4 regions of the Mixta mediterraneensis genome follow, and region 2 is predicted to be linked to each of the others. Evidence: predicted binding sites of a transcription regulator. Region 2 holds the regulator's gene; each other region holds the start of a gene.

Region 1 (7,798 bases), on a different contig from region 2:
TGACGCTCAGTATCGGCACCTTAGTCGCGCTTGCGCTGCTGGTGATGCCGTTTCTGGCGCTGTTGCCCGCCACGCATCCGCTGGCGATCTCCACTTATACACTGACGCTGGTAGGCAAAATTCTCTGTTACGCCGTGGTTGCTGTTGCGCTCGATCTGGTTTGGGGCTACGCAGGTTTACTGTCGCTGGGTCACGGTCTGTTTTTCGCGTTAGGTGGCTATGCAATGGGTATGTACCTGATGCGCCAGGCATCGGGCAATGACTTACCCGCATTTATGACCTTTTTGTCGTGGAACGAGATGCCTTGGTTTTGGGCAGGAACGCAACATTTTGCCTGGGCCTTGTGCCTGATTGTACTGATGCCGGGCGTACTCGCGCTGGTGTTCGGCTTCTTCGCCTTCCGATCTAAAATCAAAGGCGTTTATTTCTCGATCATGACGCAGGCGCTGACTTATGCCGGGATGCTGCTGTTTTTCCGTAACGAAACCGGTTTTGGTGGCAACAATGGCTTTACCGGCTTCACCACCCTGCTCGGCTTCAGCGTCACGGCTACCAGCACGCGCATCGGGCTGTTTGTCGCCACCGTTCTGCTGCTGCTGCTGAGCCTGGCCGCAGGATTTGCACTGGCACGCAGCAAATTTGGTCGCGTATTAACAGCGGTACGTGATGCTGAAAACCGCTTAATGTTTTGCGGCTATGATCCAAAAGGTTTCAAGCTGTTTGTCTGGACGTTGTCAGCCGTGCTGTGTGGTCTGGCGGGCGCGCTTTATGTGCCGCAGGTTGGCATCATTAACCCCAGCGAAATGTCGCCTACTAACTCCATTGAAGCCGCTATTTGGGTAGCGCTCGGCGGGCGTGGCACGCTGATCGGCCCACTGCTTGGCGCTGCTATCGTTAACGGCGCAAAAAGCTTTTTTACCGTTGCCTTCCCGGAATACTGGCTGTTCTTCCTGGGTCTGATGTTTATCCTGGTCACGCTGTTTCTGCCGCGTGGCGTGATTGGCCTGCTACGCCGGAGGAAAGATGACTGAATCCTTGTTTACCCAGCCACATCCCTCTGATCGTCACCGCGCGCAAACCGATCCGGTTTTGTTGCTGGAGAAAATTAACGTTTCATTTGATGGTTTTCGTGCCCTGACCGATCTTTCGTTACAGATCGGCATCGGTGAATTGCGCTGCGTGATCGGCCCCAACGGCGCTGGTAAAACCACACTGATGGATGTGATCACCGGCAAAACGCGGCCTGATAATGGTCGGGTGATTTACGACCAGGACAGCGATCTCACCCAACTTTCGCCCGTCGATATTGCCCGCGCAGGGATTGGCCGAAAATTTCAAAAACCTACCGTTTTTGAGGCGCTAACGGTGTTTGAAAACCTGGAAATCGCCCTGAAAACTGATAAGTCCGTCTGGGCCAGCCTGCGCGCCAGACTGAATAGTGAGCAGCAGGATCGCATCGATGATGTGCTGAAACTGCTGCGCTTAGGCGGCGAACGTCAGCGCAGAGCCGGTTTACTGTCGCACGGGCAAAAACAATTTCTGGAAATCGGCATGTTGCTGGTGCAGGAGCCGCATCTACTGTTGCTGGACGAACCGGCGGCGGGCATGACCGATGCCGAAACCGACTATACCGCCGAACTGTTTCGCAGCCTGGCGGGCAAACACTCGCTGATGGTGGTGGAGCATGACATGGGCTTTGTCGAAACCATCGCCGATCACGTCACGGTATTGCATCAGGGTCAGGTCCTGGCTGAAGGATCGTTGCGCGAAGTACAGGCCAACGAGCAGGTTATCGACGTTTATCTGGGGCGTTAACATGTTACAAGTTACTGAACTGAATCAATATTACGGTGGCAGCCATATTTTGCGTGGCCTGTCGTTTGAGGTAAAAATCGGTGAAATCACCTGTTTGTTAGGCCGTAATGGCGTCGGTAAAACCACATTACTGAAATGTTTGATGGGGATGATCCCAGCCAAATCGGGTGAAATTCGCTGGCAGCAAAACGTGATCAATGCGCGCAAACCGCACCAGCGCGTGCAGTCCGGCATCGCTTATGTGCCGCAGGGACGTGAAATTTTTCCGCGCCTGACGGTAGAAGAGAATTTGCTGATGGGCCTGTCGCGCTTCTCCGCTTCACAGGCGAAACAGGTGCCGGATGAGATCTATCAGCTATTTCCAGTGCTGCTTGAAATGAAATCGCGGCGCGGCGGCGATCTTTCTGGCGGACAGCAGCAGCAGCTGGCGATCGGACGGGCGCTGGCCTGTCGTCCGCAGCTCTTAATTCTCGACGAACCCACCGAAGGGATCCAGCCTTCCGTGATCAAAGAGATCGGGGCAGTGATCCGCCAGCTGGCACAGCGTGGTGATATGGCGATCCTGCTGGTGGAGCAGTTTTACGATTTTGCGGCCGAGCTGGCAGACAGTTATCTGGTAATGTCGCGTGGTGAAATTGTTCAGCGCGGCCGTGGTGACAGCATGGAAACGGACGGCGTGCGCGGACTGGTCGCGATTTAAGGCAGCTTTTCAGCTGCCTGATAAGTCTTACAGCAAGCCAGTTTCAACCGAAAAATGTCGCTGCTGGCCGGGTGCCAGCGCAATCAACGTACCGGCGCGCTGTGCGGCACGAAAGCCTTCCGGCCGACAAGTGGCTGGCAGGATATAGGCGGCAACCTGCTGATCGTGATTGTGTAGCATCCAACGCGTTGCGTGAGGAAACTGCGAGGTGGAAAAGCGCGTCATTAAGGCGTAACCCTGCGGCGAGTGCAGCTCAAACTGTACTTCATCGCCATAGCGGGCCAGATCGTCAGCGAAGAAGACGATCTCAGGATCGCACATTTCCGGCTTATCCAGCTGTCTGAAGGATTGCGGATCCTGCGCCAACTGTGCGGTATAGGCGCGCCACGACGGCGTTGGCTGGACATGAGCAGGAACAGAAGTGCGTAATGCAAATGCATCTTCAGGAATGGACTGCCGGAAATATCCCTGCTCTATCCATGCACTGTTGAGATGACACATATACTGCAAAGGCATTGGCGCACCCGCCAGGTTTTTTACCGTCATCTCAATATGCAACCGTGGTTCATTAGCGGACAAACGCACCGCTGGCATCGCCAGATAGTGATGGCCGAACCCTTTCACATATTCCGTTTCGCCTTCCAGCGATACCCTGCCCTCTTCCAGGACAATCCAGGCCTTGTCCATGCGTGCACACGCCATTTCGCCATGCAGCGGATGGTCGTCATCAGGCGCAGGACAGCCGTTTGCCAGCAGGCCCGAGTGAAAAGCAAAACAGCCATAAGTATCAATGATTGAAGAACCCGCAAGTGGCTGTTTAAAACTGTGCCCCATGGTTAGCGAATGTCCGTCAAAGTTTGCATCCCAAATCATCTGCCCATAAAAGGGCAGCACAATTACACTGCCGCGCCGCGTGTTTATACGCACGGCCTCAATGCCCGCCGGGTAACGGAATAGCTCAACCTTAAAGTCATCACTTTGCAGCAGCGTACTGGGGGTGTCATAAAACTGATCGCGACGTAACGGTAGACGGGTTTTCATTGCAGCTCCTCCACCAGGCGCCCGGACGCGATGGCCTGATTTTTATGGCGCAGTTCGCCCCAGAAGTAAAAACCGACCCAGGCAAAGCACAACAGCGATACGCCAAAAGCCAGTTGCATCGATCCCAGATGGTCGGAAGCAAAGCCTTGCAGCGCGGGCACGAAAGCCGCACCGACGATAGCCATAACGATAAATGCCCCCGCCACTTCAGTGTATTTATTGTCCACGGTGGCGAGCGTGCCCGCATAGATAGTCGCCCAGCAGGGTCCAAACAATACGCTGACGAAGACAGCGGCATAAACGGCGGTAAAGTTGGGCACCAGCATGACATAGGCCAGCGTCAAAACGCCCAGCACCGAATAAGCGATCAGCACTTTTTCTGCCCGGAAGCGCGTCATCAGGAAGTTAGCGACAAATTTACCGATAAAGAAACAGATAAAGCTGTAGATCATAAAGTTGGAAGCGTGACGCTCATTGGTTGCGCCCAGCGTCAGCGCCAGACGGATGGTGAATGACCACACCGCCACCTGCATGCCGACATAGAGGAACTGCGCCATAATGCCACGTTTAAAATGGCGGTTATGGGCCAGATAGCGAAAGGTTTCACCCAGCGATGGCTGTGATTCTTTGCTGCTTTCCGGCTTGCAACGTGGATAGCGGGTAAACATAAACAGCAGCATGACCACCACTAACACCATTACCAGATATTTATACGGTTCCAGCGTGTGCTCCAGCATACTCAGACGAAACGCATGAGCCTGATCGACCGACATGCCTGCCATCTGGTTTGCCAGGCTTTCCCCATCCTGAAACACCAGATATTTCCCCAGCACGATGCCCATTAACGCCCCGATCGGATAAAACGTCTGGCTGATGTTCAGCCGCAAGGTGGCGCGATCGCGGTGACCAATCATTGAGCTATAGGTATTCGCTGCGGTTTCAAGGAAGCTCAGGCCAATGGCAATGGCAAAAATTGCCGCGAGGAACATGGTGTAAGTCGCCATATGCGACGCCGGATAAAACAGTACGCAACCGACAATATAGAGCGCCAGACCCATCAGAATGGCCAGCTTATAACTGGCTTTACGGATCACCAGCGAAGCCGGGATGGCAATCAGAAAATAGCCGCCATAAAAAGCACTTTGCACCAGGGCGCTGGCGAAATCGCTCAGGGCAAAAACGCTTTTGAACTGGGTGATTAAGATGTCGTTCAGGCTCGCGGCACAGCCCCACAAAGGGAACAGACAAGAGAGCAAAATGAACTGGAACAGCGGTGTTTTATTCAAATAGCCATCAGGTTGCTGAACAATGTTCTGTTGCATGACTCGACCTCAGTGAACGTTAAGAAAACGCTGGAAGGTTTCCGCGTCGGGATAGGAGCGCTGAGTACCGCGCTCCGTCACACTGCAGGCGGCATACGCTGACGCCTGCTGCATCGCTTCCAGGATATTGCCGGTTTTTACCAGCATGTAAGCAAAGCAGCCGATAAACGCATCACCGGCCCCACTGGTATCCACCGCCCTGACCGTTACGGGTGCGACCTGATGCAGATCATCATTGCTCATCCATAGCGATCCCCGGCTGCCGAGAGTGATGATCAGGTTTTTCAGCCCACGCTTAAGCAACGACTGCCCGGCAAGTTTTACCTCTTCATCGCTGCTGACCGGCATACCCGTCAAAATTTCGAGTTCGGTTTCATTCGGCATAAAAAAGTCACACTTGCAGGCGTACTGAATATCCAGATTCGCGACGGCGGGCGCAGGATTCAGGATGACCTTAATGTCATGCTGACGGGCGAAGTCGATCGCGTAATAGACCGTTTCAGGCGGAATTTCGAGTTGCAGGATCATAAGCTGACACGCTTTCAGCGCATCAGCCGCGGCATCAATATCGGCGGGTTTTAACTGCTGATTGGCCCCCTTAACGATCAGGATACGGTTCTGCGACTGCTCATCGACAAAAATTGGCGCGACGCCACTTGAAGTGCCAGGCGCGGTAGTGACATAGCGCGTATCCACACCTTGCTGTTGCAGGTTCGCCACCGTGTTAGGAGCAAACAGATCGTCACCGACTTTGCTGATCATCATGACCTTACCGCCCAACTTCGCCGCCGCAACGGCCTGATTAGCCCCTTTTCCGCCGCAGCCGATGGCAAAATCAGGCGCTTCCAGGGTTTCTCCCGCCTTCGGTAGGTGGTTGGTATAGGTGATGAGATCCACCATATTCGACCCAATAACGGCTATCTCCATCATTTTCTCCCGGGTAGTTTTCAATCTTTAAATGTTATAAAAGTAACAATAACAATTCACATAAGTTAATTTTGTGACAAAAACCACATCCTGGAATGGTTATTAAAACGGTAAAATGAAGATTGACGCGATAGCTCAGTGTTATTATTTTAACAAAACAACATCAAACTGGAGATTGTCATGACCCTGCCTGCTCTGAGCTACGCCGACTATATCGACCATACTCTGCTCGCCGCTGACGCTACCGAAGCGCAAATTTGTCGTCTCTGTGCCGAAGCCAGACAGCATCATTTTTATGCGGTGTGCGTGAATGCCGGTTATGTGCCACTGGCAGCGCAATGTCTGGCCGACAGTGAAGTGAAAGTCTGTTCAGTCATTGGTTTCCCGCTGGGAGCAACCCTAACCACGGTGAAAGTCTTTGAAACCCAGGCCGCCATTGCTGCGGGTGCGCAGGAGATCGACATGGTGATTAATGTGGGCTGGCTGAAGAGTGACAATATGGCGGCGGTGGCAGCGGAGATTGCTGCGGTGCGCGAAGTTTGCGGGGCGATCCCATTAAAGGTAATATTGGAAACCTGCCTGCTTGATCAGACGCAAATCATTAAAATTTGTGAGATTTGTCGTGATTTGCAGGTCGCTTTTGTGAAAACTTCAACCGGTTTTAGCCATGGCGGTGCGCGCATTGAAGACGTACAGTTGATGAAAGCCAGCGTGGGTGACAAGGTCGCGGTGAAAGCTTCCGGTGCAGTGCGCGATCGTCAAACGGCGCAGGCGATGATTGACGCGGGCGCAACGCGCATTGGCACAAGTTCCGGCATCGCCATCGTCTCCGGCCAGGCGCCTTCCACTTCAGGATATTAAACACACAGAGATGACCATGGAAACCCGGCGCGACGAACGCATTTATAAGCTGGCTCAGGCGCTTAAGCGCACCGACAAACTGCACCTGAAAGACGCAGCACAACTGCTGGGCGTCTCCGAGATGACCATCCGCCGCGATTTGACGGAGCCAGCCTCCACGGTAGTGCTATTGGGTGGTTATATTGTCAGCGATCCGAAAAGCCACGCCGGGCACTATTTCATCTCAGATCAGCACGGGCAAAATGCCGCCAGAAAGCAGCGCCTGGCGCAGGCGGCCGCCAGTTTGATTAGTGAAAATGATACGGTATTTTTTGATTGCGGCACCACGCTGCCCTATATCGCTGATGCCATTCCTGACACTTTGCCCTTCACGGCCATATGCTGCGCGATGAATACCTTTCTGGCATTGAAAGAAAAACCAGCCTGCAATGTGATCTTAAGCGGTGGAGAATTTCATGCCGATAATGCCCTGTTCACACCCATTGGCGCGCATTCCATCCTTGACGATCTCTGTCCGACCCTGGCGTTTATCTCGGCGGCCGGCGTCGATAAAGATCAAGGCGCAACCTGCTACAACATCAACGAATTAGCCATGAAACACCACGCGATGTTGCGTGCATGTCAGCGAGTGCTGGTGGCAGACAGCAGCAAATATGGCAAAGTGCTGCCCGCCCGCATTGGCGAACTGCGGCGTTTTGATCTGCTGGTGAGTGATAGCGCGCCGGATCAGGCGCTGAAAAACTGGCTGACGCAACAAAACATTCCGCTGCGCCTGCCATAAACGATTAAGCCCAGCGGTTTTCAATCGCTTCACCATCCCGCAGGCGGCGTAAGTTATCACAGACGCCCGCCACATTTCCGGCCAGGGAAATATCGGTCACGCCGCCAATATGTGGTGTAGCGATAACGTTGTAGCTAAATACGACATCATTTGGCGCAGGCGGTTCTTGCCAGAACACATCAAGCCCGGCCCCGGCCAGTGTTTTATTTTCTAACGCGGCGATAAAAGCCGGCTTGTCGATCAAACCGCCACGACCAAGGTTAATCAAAAAGCTACCGTGCTTCATTTGATTCAGCGCGTTCGCATTAATGATGTTATGGGTTTGCGCATTATCCGGCAGGCTGAGTACCA
Region 2 (7,798 bases):
CTGCCGGTAATATCGAACTCGAACTGAACGATCAAAAAGCGCCGGTTACAGTGAAAAATTTCGTTGATTATGTAAATAGTGGTTTCTACAACAACACTATTTTCCATCGCGTGATCCCTGGTTTTATGATTCAGGGCGGCGGTTTTACGACTGATATGCAACAGAAGCAGACCAACGCGCCTGTTAAAAATGAAGCAGACAATGGCCTGCGTAATCTGCGCGGTACCATTTCTATGGCGCGTACAGCAGATAAAGACAGCGCTACCAGCCAGTTTTTCCTGAACGTGGCAGATAACGCTTTCCTTGATCACGGTCAGCGTGATTTTGGTTATGCGGTATTTGGTAAAATAGTGAAAGGGATTGAAGTGGCAGATAAGATTTCTCAGGTCCCAACCAAAGACGTTGGTCCATACCAGAATGTGCCAACAAAACCGGTCGTTATCCTTTCTGCAAAAGTTCTGCCTTAACACTTCTAACGCCATCGACAGATGGCGAATATTGCCACGCCTCCGGCAAAGGAAAATTTTGCTCTTATACTTAGGGCAAAACGCAGCCAGGAGGCGACATGGCAAACAAACTCACCGAGAAACAAAAATCGACGCTCTGGCAACAGCGGCGCGCAGCCTGCTATCAGGCCAGCTGTCGGCTGGAAGGCTTAGTGCTAAATGAACCCGCACTAAAAGGCGAAGATGCTCAGACGCGACTGGAATCGCTGAGGAGACAGTATGGCCAATAACGCTGCCGTTATCCGCGATCCCTACCTGTGGCACAACGAGGATGTGTTGAAAAATCGCCTTGATATTTATGATGCCGTTCAGCTGCGTAAAGCGGAGTTAAGCTTCAGCGCTACACGCCTTGCCACGCTTGAACTGGGCGCAAGTACCCTGGGCCTGCCTTATCTTTGCCATATTCATCGTACCCTTTTCCAGGATGTCTATAGCTGGGCCGGGGAGTTACGAACCATCGATATCTGGCGCGACGATATGCCGTTTTGCCATTTTGAATATATCGAAAAAGAGGGCAATACGCTGATGAGCGCGCTGGAAGAAGAGAAAGGTTTAGCCGATCTGGGGGCGGAACAGTTTGTACAGCGTATCGCACACTACTATTGCGAAATCAATATGTTGCATCCGTTCCGTGAAGGCAATGGTCGCGCCCAGCGCATCTTCTTCGAACAGCTGGCGCTGCATGCGGGGTTTTTGCTCGACTGGGGTAAGGTTGAGACGGAAAACTGGGCTGCCGCAAATCAGGCTGGCGCTTCCGGTGATTTGAAACGGCTTGAACAGGTATTTGCGAAAATAGTGAGCGAAGCGGGGTAAAAGCGTAGAATGGCGGCGCTTTCAACCACTCTGGATGGGCTATGCTGCTGCTTATCGACAATTACGACTCGTTCACCTGGAATCTCTACCAGTATTTTTGCGAGTTTGGCACGGAAGTTCGCGTTGTGCGAAACGATGCCATCACGCTGGAAGAGATGAACGCCTTACCGTTGACGCACCTGGTTATTTCCCCTGGGCCGTGCACGCCGGATGAATCTGGCATTTCGCTGGCAGCCATTCGCCATTTTGCCGGACGCATACCGGTGCTTGGTGTTTGTCTTGGTCATCAGGCCATTGCGCAGGCGTATGGCGCGAAAGTGACGGGTGCGCGTCAGGTGATGCACGGTAAAACGTCTGCGATTCAGCACACCAACCGCGGCGTATTCCGCAACCTGAACAATCCACTTACCGTTACGCGCTATCATTCGTTAATCGTGCAGCGCGATACCTTGCCGGATGATTTTGAAATCACCGCCTGGAGTCTGCGCGACGGACAACTGGATGAAATTATGGGATTCCGTCATAAAACCCTGGCGCTGGAAGGCGTGCAGTTCCACCCCGAGAGTATTCTTAGCGAGCAAGGCCATCAGCTGCTGCGCAATTTCCTTAATCAGTAAAGTTATGTTTGCCTTTAATTGATTTTTTATGCATATTTTATGATTATTATCTCGCATTGGCTCAACAGCTAATCAAATGAGGTCGTCAATGGCAGCGGAAAAAATTGCGGTAACGCGGGAAACATTCGATAACGTCATTTTGCCTGTTTATGCACCGGCACAGTTCGTGCCGGTGAAAGGCAAGGGCAGCCGCGTATGGGATCAGCAAGGCAAAGAATATATCGATTTCTCTGGCGGGATCGCGGTCACCGCGTTGGGCCATTGTCACTCGTCGCTGGTAGAAACCCTGAAAAGCCAGGGCGAAACGCTGTGGCATACCAGCAACGTGTTCACTAACGAACCGGCGCTGCGGCTTGCCAGTAAATTAATCCATGCCACTTTTGCTGAGCGCGTGTTCTTTGCAAATTCAGGCGCAGAAGCAAACGAAGCCGCGTTTAAGCTGGCGCGTTATTACGCTTACAAACGGCACAGTCCGTTCAAAAGCAAAATTATCGCTTTCCATAATGCTTTTCATGGCCGCACGCTGTTCACCGTGTCGGTTGGTGGGCAGCCAAAATATTCGGACGGCTTTGGTCCAAAGCCCGCAGATATTGTGCATGTCCCCTTCAACGATCTGGATGCAGTAAAAGCCGTTATTGATGATCACACCTGTGCCATCGTGGTTGAGCCGATTCAGGGCGAAGGCGGGGTGATGCCGGCGACGCAGGAATTTATGCAAGGTCTGCGCGAACTGTGCGATCAGTATCAGGCGCTGCTGGTGCTGGACGAAGTGCAAAGCGGCATGGGACGCAGCGGTAAACTGTTTGCCTATGAACATTACGGCGTGATGCCGGATATTCTGACCTCAGCAAAAGCGCTGGGCGGCGGTTTCCCGGTAAGTGCGATGCTGACTACCAATGAAGTTGCTTCTACCATGGCGCCAGGCGTACATGGTACGACTTACGGCGGCAACCCGCTGGCGTGTGCGATTGCCGAAACGGCGCTGGACATCATCAATACGCCGGAGGTGTTACAAGGCGTAGAGACCCGTCGTCAGCAATTTGTCGAAGCGCTGAAAGCCCTTGATGCTCAGCAGGATCTGTTCTCTGATATTCGTGGTAAAGGTCTGCTAATTGGCGCGGCGCTGAAACCGCAGCATGCAGGTAAGACGCGCGATATTCTGCATGCCGCTGCGGCAGAAGGCGTAATGATTCTGGTTGCGGGGACGGATGTGATCCGTTTCGCGCCGTCGCTGGTCATTGAACCAGACGTGATTGCCGAAGGTATGCAGCGCTTTGCCAAAGCGGTGGAGAAGGTGCTTAGCGCCTGATTTAGCTTTTTCTTAAATGCCTGACCAGCCAGCGACCATGTTGTGGCCGCTGGCTCCATGCCAGAGACGAAATGGTATGCATCACATTCAGGTGTCCCAAAATGCGTTTTACATGCTGCTCCACAACCGTAATCGGCCCTTCATTGATATTTTCCGCCTCCTGTAGCACGTTGGTTTGTGAACCGTTACCGTCATATTCCAGCCGCTGCTGGCAGCGTTGCAATGCAATCTCGCACGACTGTAAATAGCGTTCCGCCAGCGCGGGTGTCAGCATAGTATGCTCGCGCGCGAGAATGGTCATGGCGTTGATGTGTTCTACAATGAACTGGCTATGCGTTACCCACATTCGCATATCTTTCAAATATTGAGAGTTGAAACCCGGCTCCTGCATCGCCTGATTCAGCGAGTTAAAGAGTGCATTGTGTGCCTGATTGACCAGTACGCGCTGATAAGCCAGCTTTTCAGCTGACTGTTCCGGGCCAAGCAACATGCGTAGTGCATCCTGATACGTTTCCAGCGCATCATGCGCGTTCTGGCGCAGCAAGCCGCTTTGCCACTGTGGCCAAAGCCACACCATGCCACCAAAGGCGATCAGGCAACCCATCAGGGTATCCATCAGTCGTGGTAGCAGGAACTGTGCGCCATTCAGCGACAGCGGTTGCAGTGAATATACCGCTGTGACGGTAAAACCAATGGTCGCCCAGCCATAAAATTTACGGGTAAACAGGTAACTGACGAAGGTGATAACGAGCATGATAAGCAGCACCAGCGATTCCGGTACGGCGAAGCGCAAAGTGGCAGCGGCAATCACTAAACCGGCAAATGTGCCGAGCGCGCGGTGTTGAATGCGTACCCGCGTAGCGCTGTAGCTATTCTGACTCACGAACATAATGGTCATCAGAATCCAGTAAGGTTTAGGAATATTGAAAAACATGGCCAGTGCGCTGCCCAACATCAGCATAACGGCAAAGCGGCCAGCAGTGCGCAGTGCAGCAGACTTGAAATTCAGATAACTACGCAGGGCGGGCAACAGCGGCAGGTGACGCTGACGATCGGCCATCAGGTCGCGCTGATAGAGTGGTTTTTGCGTGCGCAGGACGCGCGCGATACGGTTGAAATGATAAAGACAAAAGTTACCGACCGGGTTATCAGGGTGCTGGCGTGCAATTTTTTCCAGCGCGCCGAGCTGTTTATCCATGGCAAAGCGGTCGGGCAGTTGATGATAAAGAATGTTATCCGCCAGCACCCGAAGCCGGGACGAAATGGTTCTGGCATTCCAGCGGATCACCGCTTCCGCATGACTCTGCTCCACCAGCTTTTGCACCTCTTCCGGTTGATGCAGGCTGACAGAGATATGCTCCTGCAAATCCAATGCAACCTGAAAGGAACGCTTCAGGCGTTTATGGCTTTCATCGCCATTGGCCGACAACATATGCATCTGTTGATAACAGATGTTAATCAGATCGACCACTTTTTGTTGACGCGCCAGCAGCGGCGGCAACGCTTTTTCTGGATCGACGAATTGCGTCAGTAGCGTGTATTTCGCGTCGCAGTAATCGGCCAGCTCGCGATAGACCAGACTCAGGCTTTCACGCATCGGCTGCTCTTTCCACAGCCAGAACCAAAACCAGTTGAACAGGCCGTACCACAGCGTACCGCCAATATAGAGCAACGGCGGAACATACATCGGCATACGTCCCATCAGGCTCAGTGTGAAAATGGCGGCAATTAGCGAACCGGGCAGTAAACGCCCATGAAGCGGGCTGATTTCACCCGTCACGCCGAGCAATAAGGGTATGACAAGCAGAATGGCGGGTAGCGGAACGCCTTTCAGTGTCAGAAACTGCATAAGAAAACTGCCGAGCGCAAACAGGCTGCCGCCGACAATCAGGCGCTTAAAGAAGCGTTTATGGGGAGTATCGAGGCCAGCAATATTGCAGCAGGCAGGCACCAGCGAGAACAGCAGTCCCTTTTGCAGATCGCCAAACAGCCAGCCGAGTGCAACGGGCACGCAAAGGACCAGCGTCTGCCGCAGGGCGTAGTTAATTTCCGGATGATAGATGATTCGACGCCACATCAGCTCAGCGCAAATAATAACGGCGTGATGTTGCCATCACGCCGGGAGTGACAGGAATTAGCGGGTGCCGTAAACGACGATGGTTTTGCCGTGTGCTGAGATCAGGTTCTGATCTTCCAGCATCTTCAAAATACGGCCCACGGTTTCACGTGAGCAACCAACGATTTGGCCAATTTCCTGACGAGTAATTTTAATTTGCATGCCGTCGGGATGCGTCATGGCGTCTGGCTGTTTGGCCAGATTAAGCAGCGTTTGCGCAATGCGTCCGGTAACGTCAAGGAAAGCGAGGTTACCCACTTTTTCTGACGTTACCTGTAAGCGACGCGCCATCTGCGACGACAGTCGCATCAAAATATCCGGGTTTACCTGAATCAACTGACGAAATTTCTTGTAGGAAATTTCTGCCACTTCGCACGCGGTTTTCGCACGTACCCAGGCGCTACGTTCCTGACCTTCTTCAAACAGGCCAAGCTCGCCAATAAAATCGCCTTGATTCAAATAGGAGAGAATCATCTCTTTGCCTTCTTCATCTTTGATCAGAACCGCAACGGAACCTTTCACGATGTAGTAAAGCGTTTCAGCCTTTTCACCTTGGTGAATCAGCGTACTTTTGGATGGATATTTGTGAATATGGCAATGGGACAGGAACCATTCGAGTGTAGGGTCTGTTTGCGGTTTGCCGAGAACCATTCGCTATTATCCTCTGTTGTAATCGTGCCCAAAATACAGGGGACAATTTCCCTGTCAGGCGATGAAAGCTTCAAGCATTTTCCATTCTGGAAATTATTCGGGCTGCATTTGGCGCATGGCGCTTAATTCTTCCCGGCTTCGTCATCAGGTGACGAAAAATATTTTCAGCTCTGTTTGTAACACAGCTTTTGCCGACTGTCTTGTGTTGTCTCGCTTCAGCAAAGGGCGGATTTCTCTGGATTGCTGTTTACCAGGTGAAAGCGTACTCTGACGCAAATGATCAGGTTATGGAGGCTATATCATGCAGGCAAGAGTGAAGTGGGTTGAAGGTCTGACATTTCTTGGCGAATCGTCGTCGGGCCATCAGGTAGTGATGGACGGTAACGCTGGCGATAAAGCGCCCAGCCCGATGGAGATGGTGCTGATGGCAGCAGGGGGATGCAGCGCGATTGATGTGGTGTCCATTTTGCAGAAAGGCCGCAATGATGTAGTCGAGTGTGAAGTCAAACTCACTTCCGAACGTCGCGAAGAAGCGCCGCGTATTTTTACCCATATTAATCTGCATTTTATTGTGAGCGGCAAAGCGCTGGCTGACAAAGCGGTGGCGCGCGCTGTTGACCTTTCTGCCGACAAGTATTGCTCGGTGGCGATTATGTTAGGTAAAGGTGTGGAAATCACTCACAGTTATGAAGTGACAGAACTGTAGTTGCCGGAGGCCGATTTGTGGCCTCCCCCCTTATTCAATACGTTTGCCTTCCATGAGCCGTTTGACCAGCGGCCCCATAATTAACTCCATCGCCAGCCCCATTTTGCCACCCGGAACAACCAGGGTATTGATATGCGAGATGAACGATCCTTGCAACATCGCCAGCAGATAGGGGAAATCAATATCTTCAAGCGCCTGGAAATGGATAACCACAAAGCTTTCATCCAGCGACGGGATGCTGCGTGCGGCAAACGGATTTGACGTATCCACAGTGGGAACGCGCTGGAAGTTAATATGGGTGCGAGAAAATTGTGGCGTGATGAAGTTAATGTAATCTTCCATTGAGCGCACCACCGAATCCATTACGGCTTCACGAGAATGGCCGCGCTCGCTGGTATCACGTACCAGTTTTTGGATCCATTCCAGGTTCACAATCGGCACTACGCCAACCAGCAAGTCGACGTTTTCGGCCACGTTGTGTTGCGCGGTCATCACGCCGCCATGCAGCCCCTCATAAAACAGAATATCGGTATTGGCTGGCAGTGGCTGCCACGGCGTAAAGGTGCCGGGCACCTGATTCCACGGCACCGCTTCGTCATAGGTATGCAGGTATTTACGCGACTGACCCTGACCACTTTTACCATATTCAATAAAGGTTTGTTCCAGCAGACCAAAATCATTGGCTTCGGGGCCGAAATAACTGACATGACGTCCCAGATCGCGCGCTTTGCGGATAGCCATGTCCATTTCAGGTCGCGTGAAGCGATGAAAACTATCGCCTTCAAGTTCTGCCGCGTGCAGATCCCACTGCTGGAAAATCTTACGGAAGGCGAGGCTGGTGGTAGTGGTTCCTGCTCCGCTGGAACCGGTCACTGCGATAATTGGATGGCGGGCAGACATAGAAAAGCTTCCTGTGAGGTCGGGCGAAGAGCATTGTTAGCATGAATTCCTCGTTAACGCATTAGCCACGAAATTCATTGCGCGGCATGATATTTACCGTTTCATGCAGTTCGGACCACACTAATAGCACTTCGCCGCGCTCAAGCTGGCGGCGTACGTCAGCGACTTTGTCTTCCAGGC
Region 3 (7,798 bases), on a different contig from region 2:
GGACGTCGGCGGCCTGATTAAGCGGAGAACCGATAAGAATTTGTTGTGGATTAAAGATATTAACCATCATTGCCAGCATGCGGCCAATATGTTGGCCAACGCTGACGATGGCATCATGTGACAGCCGATCGCCGGCTTGTGCCGCAGTGCAAAGTGATTCAAGTGTTAACGCCTGCTGATGCAACGCATTCTCCGGTTGTGATGCCAGTCGTTGCGCGACCAGCGTCAATAAGCTGCCAGTGCTGGCGACCGTTTCAAGACAACCATGATTCCCGCAGTAACATTGTTTGCCATCAGGATCGATTTGGGTATGGCCAATTTCAACCAATGCGCGACCGCTTTTATGTAGCAATTTGCCACCGCTAATCACGCCTGCCCCGACCGTTTCATCAATGACAATCTGGATCACATCCTGCGCGCCGCGCGAGGCGCCAAACAGCGATTCGGCTAGCGTCCAGGCAGAAATATCATGCTGAACGAAAACCGGTAATCCGGTACGCGCTGCCAGGGTGTCGCCCAGTGGCATATCCTGCACGTCATAGCCCGGCAAGCGATGTACCACGCCCGAGGCCGCATTAATTAAGCCGGGTAAGGTGATAGCAATTGCTGTCAAACGTTCCAGCTTTTGCTGGTGGCGGATAAAAAAAGCATCGACTTCTTTTATCAGGTAAGCCAGTAATGGCTGCTCTTGTGCAGCGGGTAACGGCCGACAATCTTCAACCAGTGAACGGCTGCTAAGATCGCGTAGTGTGATTGTCATCTCGCCGCGATGCAGGCGTATAGCTAAATAGTGCCAGGCTTCGGTATCCAGTATTAAACCAATCGCGGGTCGCCCACGACTGCCTGGCTCCTGAAACTCTGTTTCCTGTACCAAATGCGCTTCCAGCATTTCACGCACAATTTTTGTGATGCTGGCTGGCGCAAGCTGCGCTCGTTTGGAGAGTTCGATACGCGAGATGGGACCATAAAGGTCAATCAGTCGGTAAACGACGCCCGCATTGGTCTGCTTAATTTGGTCAATATGGCCAGGTTGACTGTCCAGATTCACACCCTGCCCCCGGTTATTTTCGAGCTTCTAAATAAACATGAGATATGGTGAGGCAGATTACGCAGAAGCGTCAAATATTTGACTGGAAATGTGATTTATCGCACATAAACCTTTGGGAACGCAGAATTAATTTGCTGAACCCCGCCCCAGAAGCTGCATCATTCTATCCATCTGTGCATTTATTTCCCGCTCTCCCGACCAGACTAACCACAGCTCTGATAACGCATCACTTTCTTCCAGCGGCAACCAGATAACATCGGCCAGTCGTGCCCGGCGAAAGGAGGCGGGCAATATCGACACGCCCAATCCGGTTGCTACTAAACCCAAAATCGTCATTGCTTCGCCCACTTCCTGAGTAATGTAGGGCTTGATCTGGTAGCGATGCAGCAGTGCCAAAATTTCACTGTAAAGCGCGGTGCCGCCCAGCGGATCGAAAAAAACAAAAGGCTCAGCCGCCAGATCGCGAACCGAAATTTTTTCCGCATCAGCTAAGGGATGAGCCCAGTGCACTACCGCATAAAGCGGCTCACTGAGTAACAGCTGATGGCGCAAATCGGCTGGTAGCGGGGTATTACGCATGATCCCCAGGTCGAGGCGGCCATCGTGCAGCGGCGCCAGTTGCTGACGCGTGTTAATTTCCTGCATTTGAATATGCACGCTCGGCCAGCGCTGGCGAAACTGATACAACGCGTCAGAAAGCACTCCCGTAAACGGGGCGGATGAGGTAAAACCGATGCGTAATTCCCCTTCTTCACCACGATGCAATCGCGCTGCGCGCGCTGCTGCCTGCTCCACCTGCAACAAAATGACGCGCGCGTCTTGCAATAGCTGCTGCCCGGCGGCGGTTAGCTGCACGCTGCGATTGGTGCGATTGAACAGCTGCGCCCCCGTTTCGGCCTCCAGCTGTATGATTTGCTGACTAAGCGGCGGCTGCGAAATATTTAAGCGCTGAGCGGCACGTCCAAAATGCAACTCTTCTGCCACCGCAACAAAGTAACGAAGATGACGAAGCTCAATATTCATATTTAATACGTCTTATTTGAGATTATTAATATATTAGACAACCTAATCCAGCTTTTCTAGAGTGAGCATCTATTACTAAAAATGAGGAAATTCCGTGAGTCGCTCTTCCCAGGCTGTGATACTCAATGATGACGAGCTATCCCCTTCGCCTGATCCCACGTCGTCGTCAGGCTGGATTGAACGGGGAACGCCGCAATTTATGCGCGTCACCCTGGCGCTGTTTTCTGCCGGTCTTGCCACCTTTGCGCTGCTTTATTGTGTTCAGCCTATTCTGCCTGTCTTATCACAACAGTTCGGTGTATCACCGGCGGCAAGCAGCATTTCGCTCTCTATTTCTACCGGGCTGATGGCGTTGGGTTTACTGATAACCGGCCCGCTTTCCGATGCCATTGGTCGAAAATCGGTAATGGTTACAGCCCTGATGCTCGCGGCGATTTGTACGCTGATTTCGGCGTGTATGACCAGCTGGCACGGGATTTTATTAATGCGTGCGCTGATTGGTCTGTCTCTGAGCGGTGTAGCCGCAGTCGGGATGACCTACCTGAGCGAAGAAATCCATCCTGGTATGATCGCTTTTTCAATGGGCCTGTACATCAGCGGGAATTCAATTGGCGGGATGAGCGGCCGCTTGCTTAGCGGCGTAATCACGGACTTCTTTAACTGGCGCATTGCGATTGCGGTGATCGGCTGCTTCGCGTTGGCATCGGCCTTAATGTTCTGGAAAATTCTACCGGCATCGCGCCATTTTCGTCCTGCTTCGCTTCGGCCACGCAGCCTGTTTATCAATTTTCGCCTGCACTGGCGCGATCAGGGTTTACCGCTGCTGTTTGCCGAAGGCTTTTTGCTTATGGGGGCGTTCGTCACTTTATTCAATTATATTGGCTATCGACTGTTAGGCGCGCCCTGGCACCTCAGCCAGGCGGTGGTCGGCTTGTTGTCGCTCGTTTATCTGACGGGATCGTGGAGCTCACCGAAAGCCGGTGCGCTTACCAGTAAGTTGGGTCGTGGTCCGGTCATGTTGGGCGCAACCGCAATCATGCTGACCGGCCTGCTTATTACCTCTTTTAATTCGATATGGCTGATTTTTGTTGGAATGATGCTATTCACGGCCGGTTTTTTTGGCGCTCACTCAGTCGCCAGCGGCTGGATTGGGCCTCGCGCCCGGCGGGCAAAAGGCCAGGCTTCATCGCTCTATCTTTTTAGCTACTATGTCGGTTCCAGCGTGGCCGGAACCCTGGGCGGCGTGTTCTGGCACAGCTACGGCTGGGCAGGCATTACGCTATTTATCGCTGCGCTGCTGCTGCTCGCATTGCTGGTGGCCTGGCGTTTGCAGTGCCGCAAACTGTAGCTAAATTAATCATTTTTCCGAGGGCGCATCCGCGCCCTTTTTTATGCCCAGCCAATAAGTCACCTGTTTATCAGGACCATGCAAAACAAAACCCTCATTTCCCGCTATAATCGTTTCCATTCCAACGATAAATGTAATTTTTATTTTTCACAGCAATGAGGTGTCTATGGCTACTTACTATTACGTAAATAAACAGGCGGGTTATAACGATAATCACGTCGTTCATGCTTACGGATGTAAATACCAGCCATCCCTGCAAGACAGGTTGTTTTTAGGGAGTTTCTATACCCCGACAGCAGCGATTCAGCAAGCACGAAAATATTATCCCGGCGCGTTGGGCTGCGATAACTGTTGCCCGGTCACGGTAAAAAAAAACCTGAACGTCCAGTATAGCGTGGGCCTAAAGCATATGGTCAGCCTCTGATAATCGCCTGCCCGCCGCGGCAGACAAAAAGCGCGGCCGCTGCGTCAATTTGTTAAGTAGTTTTCGTATTTTCCGTTATGTTAGCCACTTTGATACGTTTTATCTGAGATTAATATGCGGGGAAAATTTGCGGCTTCACAGATTGCGCTACACTGGCTCACGTTCTTGTTGATAGTGGTTGCGTATTCCGCCATTGAGTTACGTGGTTTTGCTCAGCGCGGATCCTGGCAGGGCTACGCACTGATCATCACACATTTCAGCGCCGGGGCAACGGTGCTGGTCCTGATGCTGGCCCGGCTGCTTTTACGCATACGCCATCGCACGCCTGAAATTCTGTCCTCTGCGCCGCGCTGGCAAACGGGTCTGGCACATCTGATCCATACGCTGATGTATGCATTGTTTATTACCCTGCCCGTTTTAGGGCTGACTTCACGCTATCTGCGTGGCCGTGACTGGTGGTTATTCGGCGTTTCCATGCCGGTAGCCAGCGAGCCCCGTTTCGATCTGTCTGATACCCTGACCGACTGGCATGAAACGCTGGCGCCGCTGGGTTACTGGCTGGTGGGACTGCATGCCGTCGCGGCGCTGTTTCATCACTATTTTCTGAAAGACAACACGCTGCTGCGTATGATGCCTCGCCCCCGTCGCGATCAATAACCCCAGGCTATCGCCCTTGATGAGGGCGATAACAATTATTCAGCAATAAAACCGTGCTTTGAGGTTTCGCAATCGGCTTTCTTCATCCACAATAGTCACATATTTGTGATGCACGTCACTTTCGCTGGATGCCCGATGTCATCCAATTTCGCTGTTCTGACTAATTGACTCTTCATGCAATCAACTACTGTTTCCCGTAAAACGGCCTGGCTGCGCGTGGTGCTGCTGGCAATTGCCGCGTTTGTATTTAACACCACTGAATTTGTGCCTGTTGGCCTGTTATCCGATATTGCCGCTGACTTTTCGATGAAAACCGCTGATGTCGGCATTATGCTGACGATTTACGCATGGGTTGTCGCGCTGCTCTCACTACCGCTGATGCTACTGACGCGGAACGTCGAACGGCGTTTGTTGCTGGCGATCCTGTTCCTGATCTTCATCGGCAGCCATATACTTTCAACCTTTGCCTGGGACTTTAACTCGCTGATCGTCTCACGTATCGGCATTGCTTTGTCGCATGCGGTGTTTTGGTCGATTACTGCTTCACTGGCGATACGTGTCGCGCCGGCAGGGAAAAAAACACAGGCACTGAGTATGCTGGCGACCGGCACCGCTTTAGCCATGGTTTTAGGCGTGCCAATTGGCCGCGTGGTTGGGCAATATCTTGACTGGCGTACCACCTTTGGCATGATCGGACTCTCTGCCTTAGTCCTGATGATTATGCTGGCGCGCATTCTGCCGCGTTTACCGAGTGAACATACCGGCTCGCTCAGCAGCGTCCCGATGCTGTTCCGGCGCCCCGCGCTGGTTAGCATGTATTTGCTGGTGACGCTGGTTGTCACGGCGCATTACACTGCATACAGCTATATCGAACCTTTTATGCAGGTAGTGGCGAATTCCGGTGAAAACTTCACTACGCTGCTGCTATTGCTGTTTGGCTCGGCGGGGATATTAGGCAGTCTCCTGTTTAGTTCGCTGGGTAACAAATTTCCCTCTGCGCTGTTAATCGCGGCTATCGCCTTAATCACTCTGTGCATGGGATTATTGATTTTCGCTGCGGTTCGTCCTGCCACCATCTCAACGCTTTGCGTCATTTGGGGCATGTCAATGATGATGATTGGTCTGGCTATGCAGGTGCGGGTGTTATCGCTGGCGCCGGACGCAACAGACGTTGCGATGTCATTGATGTCAGGAATTTATAATATTGGCATTGGCGCGGGCGCGTTACTGGGGAACCAGGTCAGCGTGCATATGAAAATGGCTGATGTGGGTAATGTAGGCGGAATCATTGGCCTGGTTGCATTGCTGTGGTGTGTTTATATCTTCCGTCGTTATCCTCAGTTACGCTCTAACGGCTAAGAAAAAAGGCTTCAGATAAGTCGCCTTATCTGAAGCCTGCTTAATCAACTACTTATAAATAACTGCGGTGCCATGTAGGTTGTTGCTGCCAGAGGTCGAAGTGATGCGGAAAGACTTTGCGCCTGCATCGCTGGCCTTATCTGACAATTGCTGTTCCAGTGAGGTCAAATTGGTACTGCCGGTGGCGCTAATCACGCCGATTTTTTGTTGATCCATCGGTGCTTCACGAACTTCTTGCGCAGCCAGTGATGCAAATGAAACGCTGCTTAGCGCGAACGCCAGCACAGCAATGTTCAAACTTTTCATAACGAACCCCTTCTTAACTTTTCAATTACTGATAAATCACGGCGGTGCCGTGTAATTTGTTCTGACCGGTTGTTGAGGTGATGCGGAATGATTTCGCACCTGCAGCCTCCGCTTTCGCATTCAGCTGTGCTTCGATTGAATCCAGGCTGCTGCCCCCCTGAGCTGAAATGGTGCCAATTTTTTGTTGATTCAGCGGATCGCTGGAGACTTGTTCTGCGGCAAAAGCGCCAAATGTCAGGGAAGAAAGCGCAACGGCGGCCAGCGTGATTTTGATACTTTTCATAATTTACTCACTTATAAATCAGGTTTTAGAATCGGCGTCGAAAATTAATTAACGAACGTTAAATAAATGATAGAGCTGAACCCCAGGCATCGTCAATATTTTTTTAACGAACGTTATTTTAATAAAAATCGTGTAAGCGCTGGATTTATCGCCCTTTTTACTTTAACCACAGGAGCGAATGGCTTGTGGTAACGCACAAATTGCCAATGCACCTACGTCACACTGGCAGACCGCCTTGCATATTTATTTAATGATCGGTAATTTAATGAGGTGTTTTCACAGCAGAGAGGATGTATGAGCCAGCTACCAGATGGTGATGTGAAGAAATGTCGGGGCCGCCCAAAAGTGTTTGACCGCGAAGCTGCACTGGATAAAGCACTGACACTTTTCTGGACACATGGCTACGAAGGCACATCGCTGGCGGATTTAGTTGCCGCGACGGGCGCAAAAGCACCTACGCTCTATGCTGAGTTTGTTAATAAAGAGGGCCTGTTCAGAGCAGCGATGGAGCGCTATATAGAAAAATTCAGCGCTTACCGTGAAGCTGCACTTAACGATGACAAACTGCCGGTTGATAAAGCGATTGAAGGCTATTTTCGTGCTACTGCCGCCTGCTTTACCGATCGGAATTCACCTTCAGGTTGCTTTTTCATTTGTACCTCAACAGCTCTGTCTGCATCGTCGAGTGAGATCGCAACGATGCTGCAACAGCAGCACCAGTCACAGGAAATGACGTTAAGAGGTTTTTTAACCGCTCGCAGGCAGCGCCACGAATTAGCCCCTACGGTGAATATTGACGCCCTTTCACGTTATCTCGCCTGTATGCTGCAAGGCATGTCGGTGCGCGCCCGCGAAGGCGCATCGCGCGAAGACTTAGACAGCATTATCGATACGCTTATGGCGATGTGGCCAACGTTGACTGGATTATGTCAGCAGAAAGTTTAAAAACAGGGCGGATATACCGCCCTGTTTTTTGTGCACAGGAACCCCCAGCCAGGCCGAGGGTTTCGTAAAGTTTTCAGCGATAAGTCAGTTATAAAAACCCCTTTTGATTTGTTAAAACTACCTTGCGGCCTGGCAACTGCAAAAGTTAGACAAGAAACCAAAAGGGAGTCCCAATGGGGGACGAAAAGAGCTTAGCGCGCACCCGATGGAACTGTAAATATCATGTAGTTTTTGCGCCGAAAAGTTTGGGGATTTAAAGTACAAATACAGGAATCGAGAGTTCTGGTGCCGGGGTATTAGGTAGATACGGTGGGGAAAAACACTTCGAAGATACAGGAGTACATAAGGCACCAGCTGGAACAGGACAAGCTGGGAGAGCAGCTCTATCGATTCCGTATCCGGGCA
Region 4 (7,798 bases), on a different contig from region 2:
ATGGCTTGTTCAACATCGACTCCTGTTTCAGCGTAACGTTGTTTCGCCAGTTCAAAGGCTTGTTCAATCAGCTTAGTCATAAGCAAGTTCCTTAGCAGGTTGACTCAGCGCCGTGAAGCGTGCCTGACAGGCAGCAAAGGCGCTGTTAGTTTGCGGTTCAAATTTTTCTAACGGGAAGTTGTCTGCCACGCAGCGGCGGAAATCTGCCACGTCGGTGAATTCACCCAGCGCAATAAGCTGGCAACCAATATTGCCTAGCGTTGAGGCTTCTACCGGCCCAGCCAGCAGCGGAATCTGGCAGGCATCGGCACACAGCTGGTTAAGGAAATGGTTTTGGCAGCCGCCGCCAACCACATGCAGTTGGCTGAAGGGTTTGCCGCGCAGCGCCGCAAGTTCGTTAATCACCTCACGGTAAAGCAATGCCAGGCTGTCAAAAATGCAGCGCGCTAAGGCAGCCGCTGATTGCGGCACCGGCATGCCCTGCTCGGCGCAGGCATTTTGGATTTCACCGACCATGCTGTCGGGATTGATAAATCGCGAATCGTTGGGGTTAATCAGCGAACGACACGCAGGCTCATGCGTTGTATCAGCAATTAAGGCACACAGGTCGTCGATATTCAGCTCTCTACAAACACGTTGCAGCAGCCACAGCCCCATGATGTTTTTTAATACGCGATAGCCCTCTGCACCGCCCTCATTGGTCACATTGGCGCGCAGCGCGGTTTCAGAGGCATAAGGTTGTAAACTTTCGAATCCCATCAGTGACCAGGTGCCTGAACTTAGATAGGCGGCATCGTCCTGTATCAGCGGCGTCGCTAACACCGCGCTGGCGGTATCATGCGTGGCGACAGCTATCACCGGAACCTGTACGCCAGTGGCGCTTTGCCAGTGACCCACGGTATTACCTGGCGCCTGCGGCTTGCCAAACCATTTGGCATCGACACCCGCCCAGGCCAGCAGATCAGCATCCCACTCACCGCTCTCAATATTGAGCATCTGCGTCGTGGTGGCGTTGGTATATTCCCAGTTCATGTTGCCGGTCAGGCAATAATGCAGGTAATCCGGCACCATCAAGGCATGCGCCACGCGAGCCTGCCAGTCGGGCTGCATTTGATGCAGCGCCCGCATTTGATACAGGGTATTAAAAGGAAGAAACTGAATGCCGGTGCGGCTATAAATGGCGTTTTTGCCTAAATCCCGCAGCGCCTGTTCCATTACGCCGTGGGTCCGTGCATCACGATAACTGACGGCTTCGCCGACGCGCTTGCCCTGAGCGTCGAGCAACACCATATCTACGCCCCAGGTATCGACCCCAATACTGTCTGCCACTGTTTCTTCAGCATCAAGCTGCGCCAGACCTGCGCGAATCTCCTGCTCTAGTTGTTCAACATCCCAGCAGTCGTAACCGACACGGCGCTGACGCTGATTGGCGAAGCGACGCACTTCCCGCAGGCTGAGATGGCGGACTGCTGCATCCCATTGCGCGAGCATTACCCGTCCGCTGGAAGCGCCTAAATCTACGGCAACGATATTTCGCTTACTCATGGCGTGTTATTCCTGTGATTTGACGATCACAGAGTAGGAACCTTGCAGTTTTGCCACCTTCCCCATACTGCCAGTGAGCCATTGTCGCTGGCAGACTTGCAAAGAAGTTCGTGAGAGAGATCACAGAGGCAGCAAGGAACGAGATGTGACCTTCGCCGCAATTCTGTTATCTGCTGGGAATTTCTTGAATAAACAGCATGATTCCTGCTGAGTTAAGATAAAAATTCAAGGTAAGGTGCGGGCGGCCTGTTTAGACTCGGTTACAGTTTTGTTAACAGTAACAAGAGGCGATCATGACCATTCTACACAGTGCTGATTTTTTCCCGGAAGGCGATTACGCGATTGCTATTGAGCCTCGCGTACCGCAGCAGGCCTTTCCTGAACATCATCATGATTTTCATGAAATAGTATTAGTAGAACAGGGGTCGGGAATTCATGTGTTTAATGGCCAGCCGCAAACGCTCTGTGCCGGTTGCGTCTGCTTTGTGCGCGATCACGATCGCCATCTTTATGAACAAACAGCGAATCTTTGTCTGACCAATGTGCTTTATCGCAGCCCTGATGCGTTTCGCTTTCTGTCAGGGTTGCAGGCGCTGCTGCCTGTGGATGATGAAGGCCAGCATGCCTCGCACTGGCGCATCAATCACAAAGTGATGGCTCAGGCGCTGAATGTGGTTAGCCAGATGCGGCAGGATGATGCGTGGTCGCTGGAAAAACAGGCGCGTCAGGAACAGCTGTTTTTACAATTACTGGTTTTATTACGTGAGACCTGTCGCAATGAGCAGGCTCAGGATCAGGAAGCGCGGTTACACCGATTGCTTGACTGGCTGAATGAGCATTACAGTGATGATATTGTCTGGGAGGCGCTGGCAGATCAGTTTTCGCTGTCGCTACGCACGCTGCATCGACAGATGAAGCAGCAAACCGGCAGTACGCCGCAGCGCTATCTCAACCGGTTACGCCTGCTGCAGGCGCGTCATCTCTTGCGGCACAGTGACATGCGTATTACCGATATCGCTTTTCAGTGCGGTTTCGGTGACAGCAACCATTTTTCTACCCTGTTCAGGCGCGAATTTGGCTGCGCTCCACGCGCGGAGCGCCAACAAATATTGTAAAGGAGTCAACCATGACGTTGATACTCAGTCGAGAGGATTACTTTCCCGCCGCCAGTTTACCGGTGGCGGTGGCCGAACGTATGCCTCAACCCTCTTTTCCGCCTCATCGACATGAGTTCAGCGAGATTGTTATCGTCTGGCGCGGTAATGGCCTGCATATCCTCAACGATCGCCCCTGGCTAATCACCTGCGGCGACGTCTTTTATATTCGCGATAATGACTGCCACAGTTACGATAGCGTCAACGACCTGGTGCTGGATAATATCCTGTACTGTCGCGACCGCTTTGGTCTCGGGCTGGAGTGGAATCAACTGCTACCACCGCAAGGCGATGATGAGCCCGCTGCTGGCGCTTAACGACGCGCGGTATGGCGTTAGCGCGCAGCGTGATTACCCAGCTTGAGCGTGAAAGCCGCAAAACCGATCCGCTTTCGATACAGTTATCTGAAGCATTATTCCTGCAACTGGCGTTGATTTTACGTCGTCATGGTTATGCAGCCGATCGCCCGTGGGCACTGCCTGAAGGCGAACAGCTCGACTTGCTGATGTCAGCCTTACAAGGCGCGATTGCTCGTCCTTTCGATCTGGCGCTATTTTGTCAGCAAAATCAACTAAATGAACGCGCGCTTAAACAGCTTTTTCGCCAGCAAACCGGTATGACCGTTGGTCATTACCTGCGTCAGTTGCAACTCTGCCAGGCGAAATATCTGTTACGTACTCAGGATTGTCTGATTGGAGAAGTCGCTGCCCGCTGTGGCTTTGATGACAGCAACTATTTTTCGGTGGTGTTTACCCGGGATACAGGTCTGACGCCCAGTGCCTGGCGCCAGCGTTTCTTTGCACCTCGTCCCGCCAGTCAAACCACCGATATGGCAAAACCGTAAAGCGAGCCTGCATTGCAGGCTCGCCATTGCTTTGAGGTTAAGCCGCCAGGCCAAGGCCCACTATGTTAGCGGCGATGACGATAACGACGCAGCCAATTGATAGCACACCAATCGGACGACGCCCGACTGATTTCCACTCTTTCATCAATAGCCCAACCAAACCACCACACAGCACATACAGGCTCATGTGCAGCATCCAGCTCACATAGTCGTACTGCGGTGGGATTTTGGCGTGGCCCCAGGCATAAAAGAAGAATCGCAGATACCACATGGTGCCGCCGAGTACGGCAAAAGCGATGTTAGCCAGCAGCAGCGGTTTCGCCAGTGAGAAATCCTTACGCACCGACAGCCCGGGTTTGGTTGCCAGGCGGAAGAAACAGAATGCCAGGTTAACCAGCGCACCGCCGCCCATAATGACGACATAGCCAGGCAACGCGACGTAGAGCGGATCGATACCGGCCTGCGCGGCGGCTTCATGCATGGGTTTTGCTGCGTCCATGGCAAACGACATGCCTGCCGAGAAAATGCCGCACGTGACCGCCAGCACTAAGCCTTTCTTCAGGTTGAACTCTTCGGCGTTAATGCCCAGCGCACGCTCTTTCAACAGACCGGCGCGCGACACGATCGCCACCCCAATCAGCGCGACGAACACGCCCAGCAGCGTTAGCCGCCCACCCGTTGAGGCAAACAGCTCGCCAAAGCGTCCCTGAATCAGCGGCGTCATCAGTGTACCCACCACCAGCGTAATGCCAATAGCAATACCTATTCCCATCGACATGCCGAGATAGCGCATAGTGAGGCCATAGTTGATGTTCCCTACGCCCCACATAGCGCCAAAAATGAACACCGGAAGCAGCTGAGAGAAGCTAAAGCTGCTGTAATAAGCCCAGAAGTCTGGCAGTAATACAGCGCTGACCGCCCATGGCAAAATCAGCCATGACATCACACCGCCCACTGACCACATGGTTTCCCATGACCATCTTTTCACCTGTTTAAAAGGCGCGTAGAAGCACGCGGCACTGGCAGCTCCGACAAAATGCCAGAAGATACCTGCAATAATGGCACTGTTCATTGTTATTCCTTGGTAAGGTTGAGGCCTACAGGAAACCCAGCGGTTCCCGCCTAACAGGCAGTCTACGGTTTGCAGGAATTCTTCAGCCTTTGGATGGCTGCCGGAGACGCCAGCCTGATGGCAATATTTGCCCGTTACTCCTGTTGGAGATCACAAATTCGCATTTGTCGGAAATTCAGATGCTCAACCTGTTAAGTTGCTTATTATTCAGATATTTTTTGTTTTTTGCGGTGTGGCGCAGCACATTTTCGTACTGATTGCCGCCATAGCGGGCAGTCTGGCAAAGAGAGAAAGAATGCTTTTCATCGGCGTGTTGAAACCGTCTAAACGAATTTTCATCAATATAAGGGATTGTGATGACAACGAAGCGGTTAGCGCTGTTTCACTCACGCTCGGTCAGCCGCGTGATGCTGGATGATCTGCGCACCATTTTATCTGCTGGCGCGGCGAGCATTTTTATTAATGGGCTGGATGAATCGCAGTACGCGACGGTGGAGTGTCTGCAAAACGCGGAAGATTGCGCGCTGATTGCCTCAGCGATCGTGGTCTGGCGGCAGCCTGGACAAATCCACCGCCTGACTTACAAGAAGGGTGAAGCGTCGCGTGATGTCGATGACGCTACACAATTTCAGTTATTCACGATGTTGAAAACCCATCGCGCAGTGTTGCAAATAGCGTGATAACATTAGCACCCCGTTTACAACAGTCATTAACAGGTAAATAATGAGAATTGGCATTCTGATTCCCATCGCCATTATTATTGCGGGCGTGGGTTTTTTAGCCTGGTTTATCGGCAGTGGCCTGGCCATGCCTGGCTCCTGAAGCGCGTATTAGCGTAGTTGGCTGTCTTTACTGCCGCGGCGGTTAAACAGCCCAGCCCCTTTCTGTTGCTTATCCATTTTCTCCTGACAGGCCACACAATAGCGTACGCCCTGTAGCGCACGTCGCCGTGCCTCGGGAATAGGTTCGCCACAGGCTTCACATTCCGTCGCGCTTTCGCCATGGCCCAGAGACTGACGCACGCGCGTAATTTCATCGTTAACTGTACTGTCGATCTGCTCTTGTACTGCCCCTTCAGACGCCCAACCATTTGCCATGATTTCGCCCTCAATTTAACTTAACTCACTCTTTATTTTACAACAAATTCACAAATCTGCTGTCAATGTCATGCCAACCTGCGGTTGGTTGCCATACAAAGTAAGGCGCTGGCAATCAGAAAAAGGTGCTGCACCCGGAACTGTTTCACGCTGCATTGATTACATAATTGTAACGTACCGATAGCGGAGAACCTGCGAATGACAATACATCTTCAACATTATATTAATGGCGAATTTGTTTCCCATCAGAGTGATAAGTGGATTGAGGTAATTAACCCGTCAACCGAGGCGCTGCTGTCGCGCATTCCTGAAGGCAACGCTGAAGACGCCAGCCGCGCGATTGCCGCCGCAGAAACAGCGCAGCCTGGCTGGGAAGCGTTACCTGCCGTTGAGCGCGGCGTCTGGTTACGCAAAATCGCCGCAGCGGTTCGCGAGCGTGAGCCTGAACTCACTGCGACGATTGTTGCTGAAGGTGGAAAAACACAAGGCCTGGCAAAAAAAGAAGTGATGTTTACGGCTGACTACCTTGAATACATGGCTGAATGGGCGCGCCGTTACGAAGGTGAAATCATTAATAGCGATCGTCCAAACGAAAACATTTTCCTGTTTAAAAAAGCCATTGGCGTGACCACTGGCATTCTGCCCTGGAACTTCCCGTTCTTTCTGATTGCCCGTAAAGCAGCGCCTGCTCTGATTACCGGCAACACCATCGTGATCAAACCAAGTGAACTTACACCCAACAATGCCGGCATTTTTGCTGAAATCCTGCAAGAAATTGGTTTACCCAAAGGCGTTATCAACTTTGTTTATGGTTACGGCCCGGAAGTTGGCCAGGAGCTGGCGGCCAATCCAAAGGTAGGATTAGTCAGCCTGACCGGCAGCGTCGGCGCAGGTGTCGCGACGATGGCTGCCGCGGCAAAAAACGTGACGAAAGTTTCCCTGGAGCTGGGAGGCAAAGCGCCTGCCATCGTCATGGATGATGCGGATCTTGATATCGCCGTCAAAGCCATTGTCAGTTCTCGCGTGATCAATACTGGACAAGTATGTAACTGTGCTGAGCGCGTCTATGTGCAGGAAGGCATCTACGATCGCTTTATCACCGCCCTCACCGCAGCGTTTAAAGAGGTTAAGTTTGGCGATCCGGCGCAGCAAACGGATATCGATATGGGGCCGTTAATTACGGCGGTGGCGTTACAGCGCGTGGAACAAAAAGTGGCGAACGCCGTTGCGGATGGCGCTAACGTGGTGCTGGGTGGAAAACGTGCCGGTGATAAAGGCTTCTTCTTTGAGCCGACTATCATCACGCATGTGCGTCAGGATATGGAGATCATGCAGGAAGAGATCTTTGGTCCGGTACTGCCGGTAATGACGTTTAAAACGCTGGACGAGGCGATTGAATTAGCTAACGATTGTGAATATGGCCTGACCTCTTCGCTCTATACGCAAAACCTCAATACCACGATGAACGCGCTGCGTAAGCTGAAGTTTGGTGAAACCTATGTCAATCGTGAGAACTTTGAAGCGATGCAAGGCTTTCATGCGGGCTGGCGTAAATCTGGCGTTGGCGGGGCTGACGGTAAACATGGCCTGGAAGAGTTTCTGCAAACGCACGTTGCTTATCTGCAATTCAGTTAAATAGAGCTGGGCCGTTTATTCAGCGGCCCGGTTTTTATGTCACGCGTTTACCGCTGCGCAACAAGGCCAGACCACTTAACAATGCCACCGCCATTAAATAATAACCTGATGCCAGGTTGCTGCCGGTGGTGCTAATCAACATGCTACATATCAATGGTGCGAATCCGCCGAACACCGTCACTGCCACGTTATAGCTGATCGCCATGCCGCGGGTGCGTGTGGTCACCGGGAAGATATCGGCCATCACTGACGGCACAGTGGAGAAAGAGGGCAACGTCAGCAATGCCATCCATCCCACCAGCAAAATTAGCGTGGTTGGCGTGGTGTGATTGACCATCGCTTTAAACGCCGGAGAGATAGTCACGATCAGCAACAGCAGCGAACCCCACATCAGCGGCAATCGACCAAGACGCTCAGCCCATAATCCCATGATCGGCGTCACCACGGTTAA

What was found. Region 2 encodes CRP, which controls carbon source genes, mostly activating them, when cyclic AMP is high. Its sites were predicted from a motif close to ATGTGANNNNNNTCACAT; they were not measured.
Region 1: a site for CRP is predicted at 5,877-5,894, ahead of deoC (deoxyribose-phosphate aldolase). Genes of this name have one in related genera too.
Region 3: a site for CRP is predicted at 4,604-4,621, ahead of QRY16_RS01430 (sugar transporter). Genes of this name have one in related genera too.
Region 4: a site for CRP is predicted at 1,689-1,706, ahead of rhaS (HTH-type transcriptional activator RhaS). Genes of this name have one in related genera too.

What each region holds. Positions count from the first base shown of each region.
Region 1 covers NZ_JASUAZ010000043.1:11,905-19,702, forward strand. The annotation lists gene urtC (urea ABC transporter permease subunit UrtC) at 1-1,031, shown strand, start outside; gene urtD (urea ABC transporter ATP-binding protein UrtD) at 1,024-1,815, shown strand; gene urtE (urea ABC transporter ATP-binding subunit UrtE) at 1,817-2,515, shown strand; gene QRY16_RS18090 (aldose 1-epimerase family protein) at 2,543-3,556, opposite strand; gene fucP (L-fucose:H+ symporter permease) at 3,553-4,878, opposite strand; gene rbsK (ribokinase) at 4,888-5,805, opposite strand; gene deoC (deoxyribose-phosphate aldolase) at 5,986-6,666, shown strand; gene deoR (DNA-binding transcriptional repressor DeoR) at 6,683-7,447, shown strand; gene QRY16_RS18115 (2-hydroxyacid dehydrogenase) at 7,452-7,798, opposite strand, start outside.
Region 2 covers NZ_JASUAZ010000020.1:5,619-13,416, reverse strand. The annotation lists gene ppiA (peptidylprolyl isomerase A) at 1-467, shown strand, start outside; gene QRY16_RS13030 (FicA/YhfG family antitoxin) at 566-736, shown strand; gene QRY16_RS13025 (putative adenosine monophosphate-protein transferase Fic) at 726-1,319, shown strand; gene QRY16_RS13020 (aminodeoxychorismate/anthranilate synthase component II) at 1,361-1,936, shown strand; gene argD (bifunctional acetylornithine/succinyldiaminopimelate transaminase) at 2,025-3,245, shown strand; gene QRY16_RS13010 (YccS/YhfK family putative transporter) at 3,247-5,322, opposite strand; gene crp (cAMP-activated global transcriptional regulator CRP) at 5,380-6,012, opposite strand; gene QRY16_RS13000 (OsmC family protein) at 6,314-6,718, shown strand; gene QRY16_RS12995 (phosphoribulokinase) at 6,749-7,618, opposite strand; gene QRY16_RS12990 (YheU family protein) at 7,680-7,798, opposite strand, start outside.
Region 3 covers NZ_JASUAZ010000001.1:300,464-308,261, reverse strand. The annotation lists gene mlc (sugar metabolism global transcriptional regulator Mlc) at 1-1,048, opposite strand, end outside; gene QRY16_RS01450 (LysR family transcriptional regulator) at 1,175-2,071, opposite strand; gene QRY16_RS01445 (multidrug efflux MFS transporter YnfM/SxtP(Kp)) at 2,166-3,419, shown strand; gene QRY16_RS01440 (hypothetical protein) at 3,586-3,843, shown strand; gene cybB (cytochrome b561) at 3,958-4,500, shown strand; gene QRY16_RS01430 (sugar transporter) at 4,675-5,859, shown strand; gene bhsA (multiple stress resistance protein BhsA) at 5,908-6,165, opposite strand; gene bhsA (multiple stress resistance protein BhsA) at 6,191-6,448, opposite strand; gene QRY16_RS01415 (TetR/AcrR family transcriptional regulator) at 6,743-7,393, shown strand; partial or broken gene QRY16_RS01410 (transposase) at 7,567-7,798, shown strand, end outside.
Region 4 covers NZ_JASUAZ010000001.1:290,190-297,987, reverse strand. The annotation lists partial or broken gene QRY16_RS01395 (L-rhamnose isomerase) at 1-80, opposite strand, end outside; gene rhaB (rhamnulokinase) at 73-1,545, opposite strand; gene rhaS (HTH-type transcriptional activator RhaS) at 1,839-2,660, shown strand; partial or broken gene rhaR (HTH-type transcriptional activator RhaR) at 2,672-3,543, shown strand; gene rhaT (L-rhamnose/proton symporter RhaT) at 3,581-4,615, opposite strand; gene QRY16_RS01370 (hypothetical protein) at 4,972-5,295, shown strand; gene QRY16_RS01365 (YoaK family small membrane protein) at 5,339-5,437, shown strand; gene QRY16_RS01360 (DksA/TraR family C4-type zinc finger protein) at 5,446-5,712, opposite strand; gene aldA (aldehyde dehydrogenase) at 5,911-7,347, shown strand; partial or broken gene QRY16_RS01350 (MFS transporter) at 7,382-7,798, opposite strand, start outside.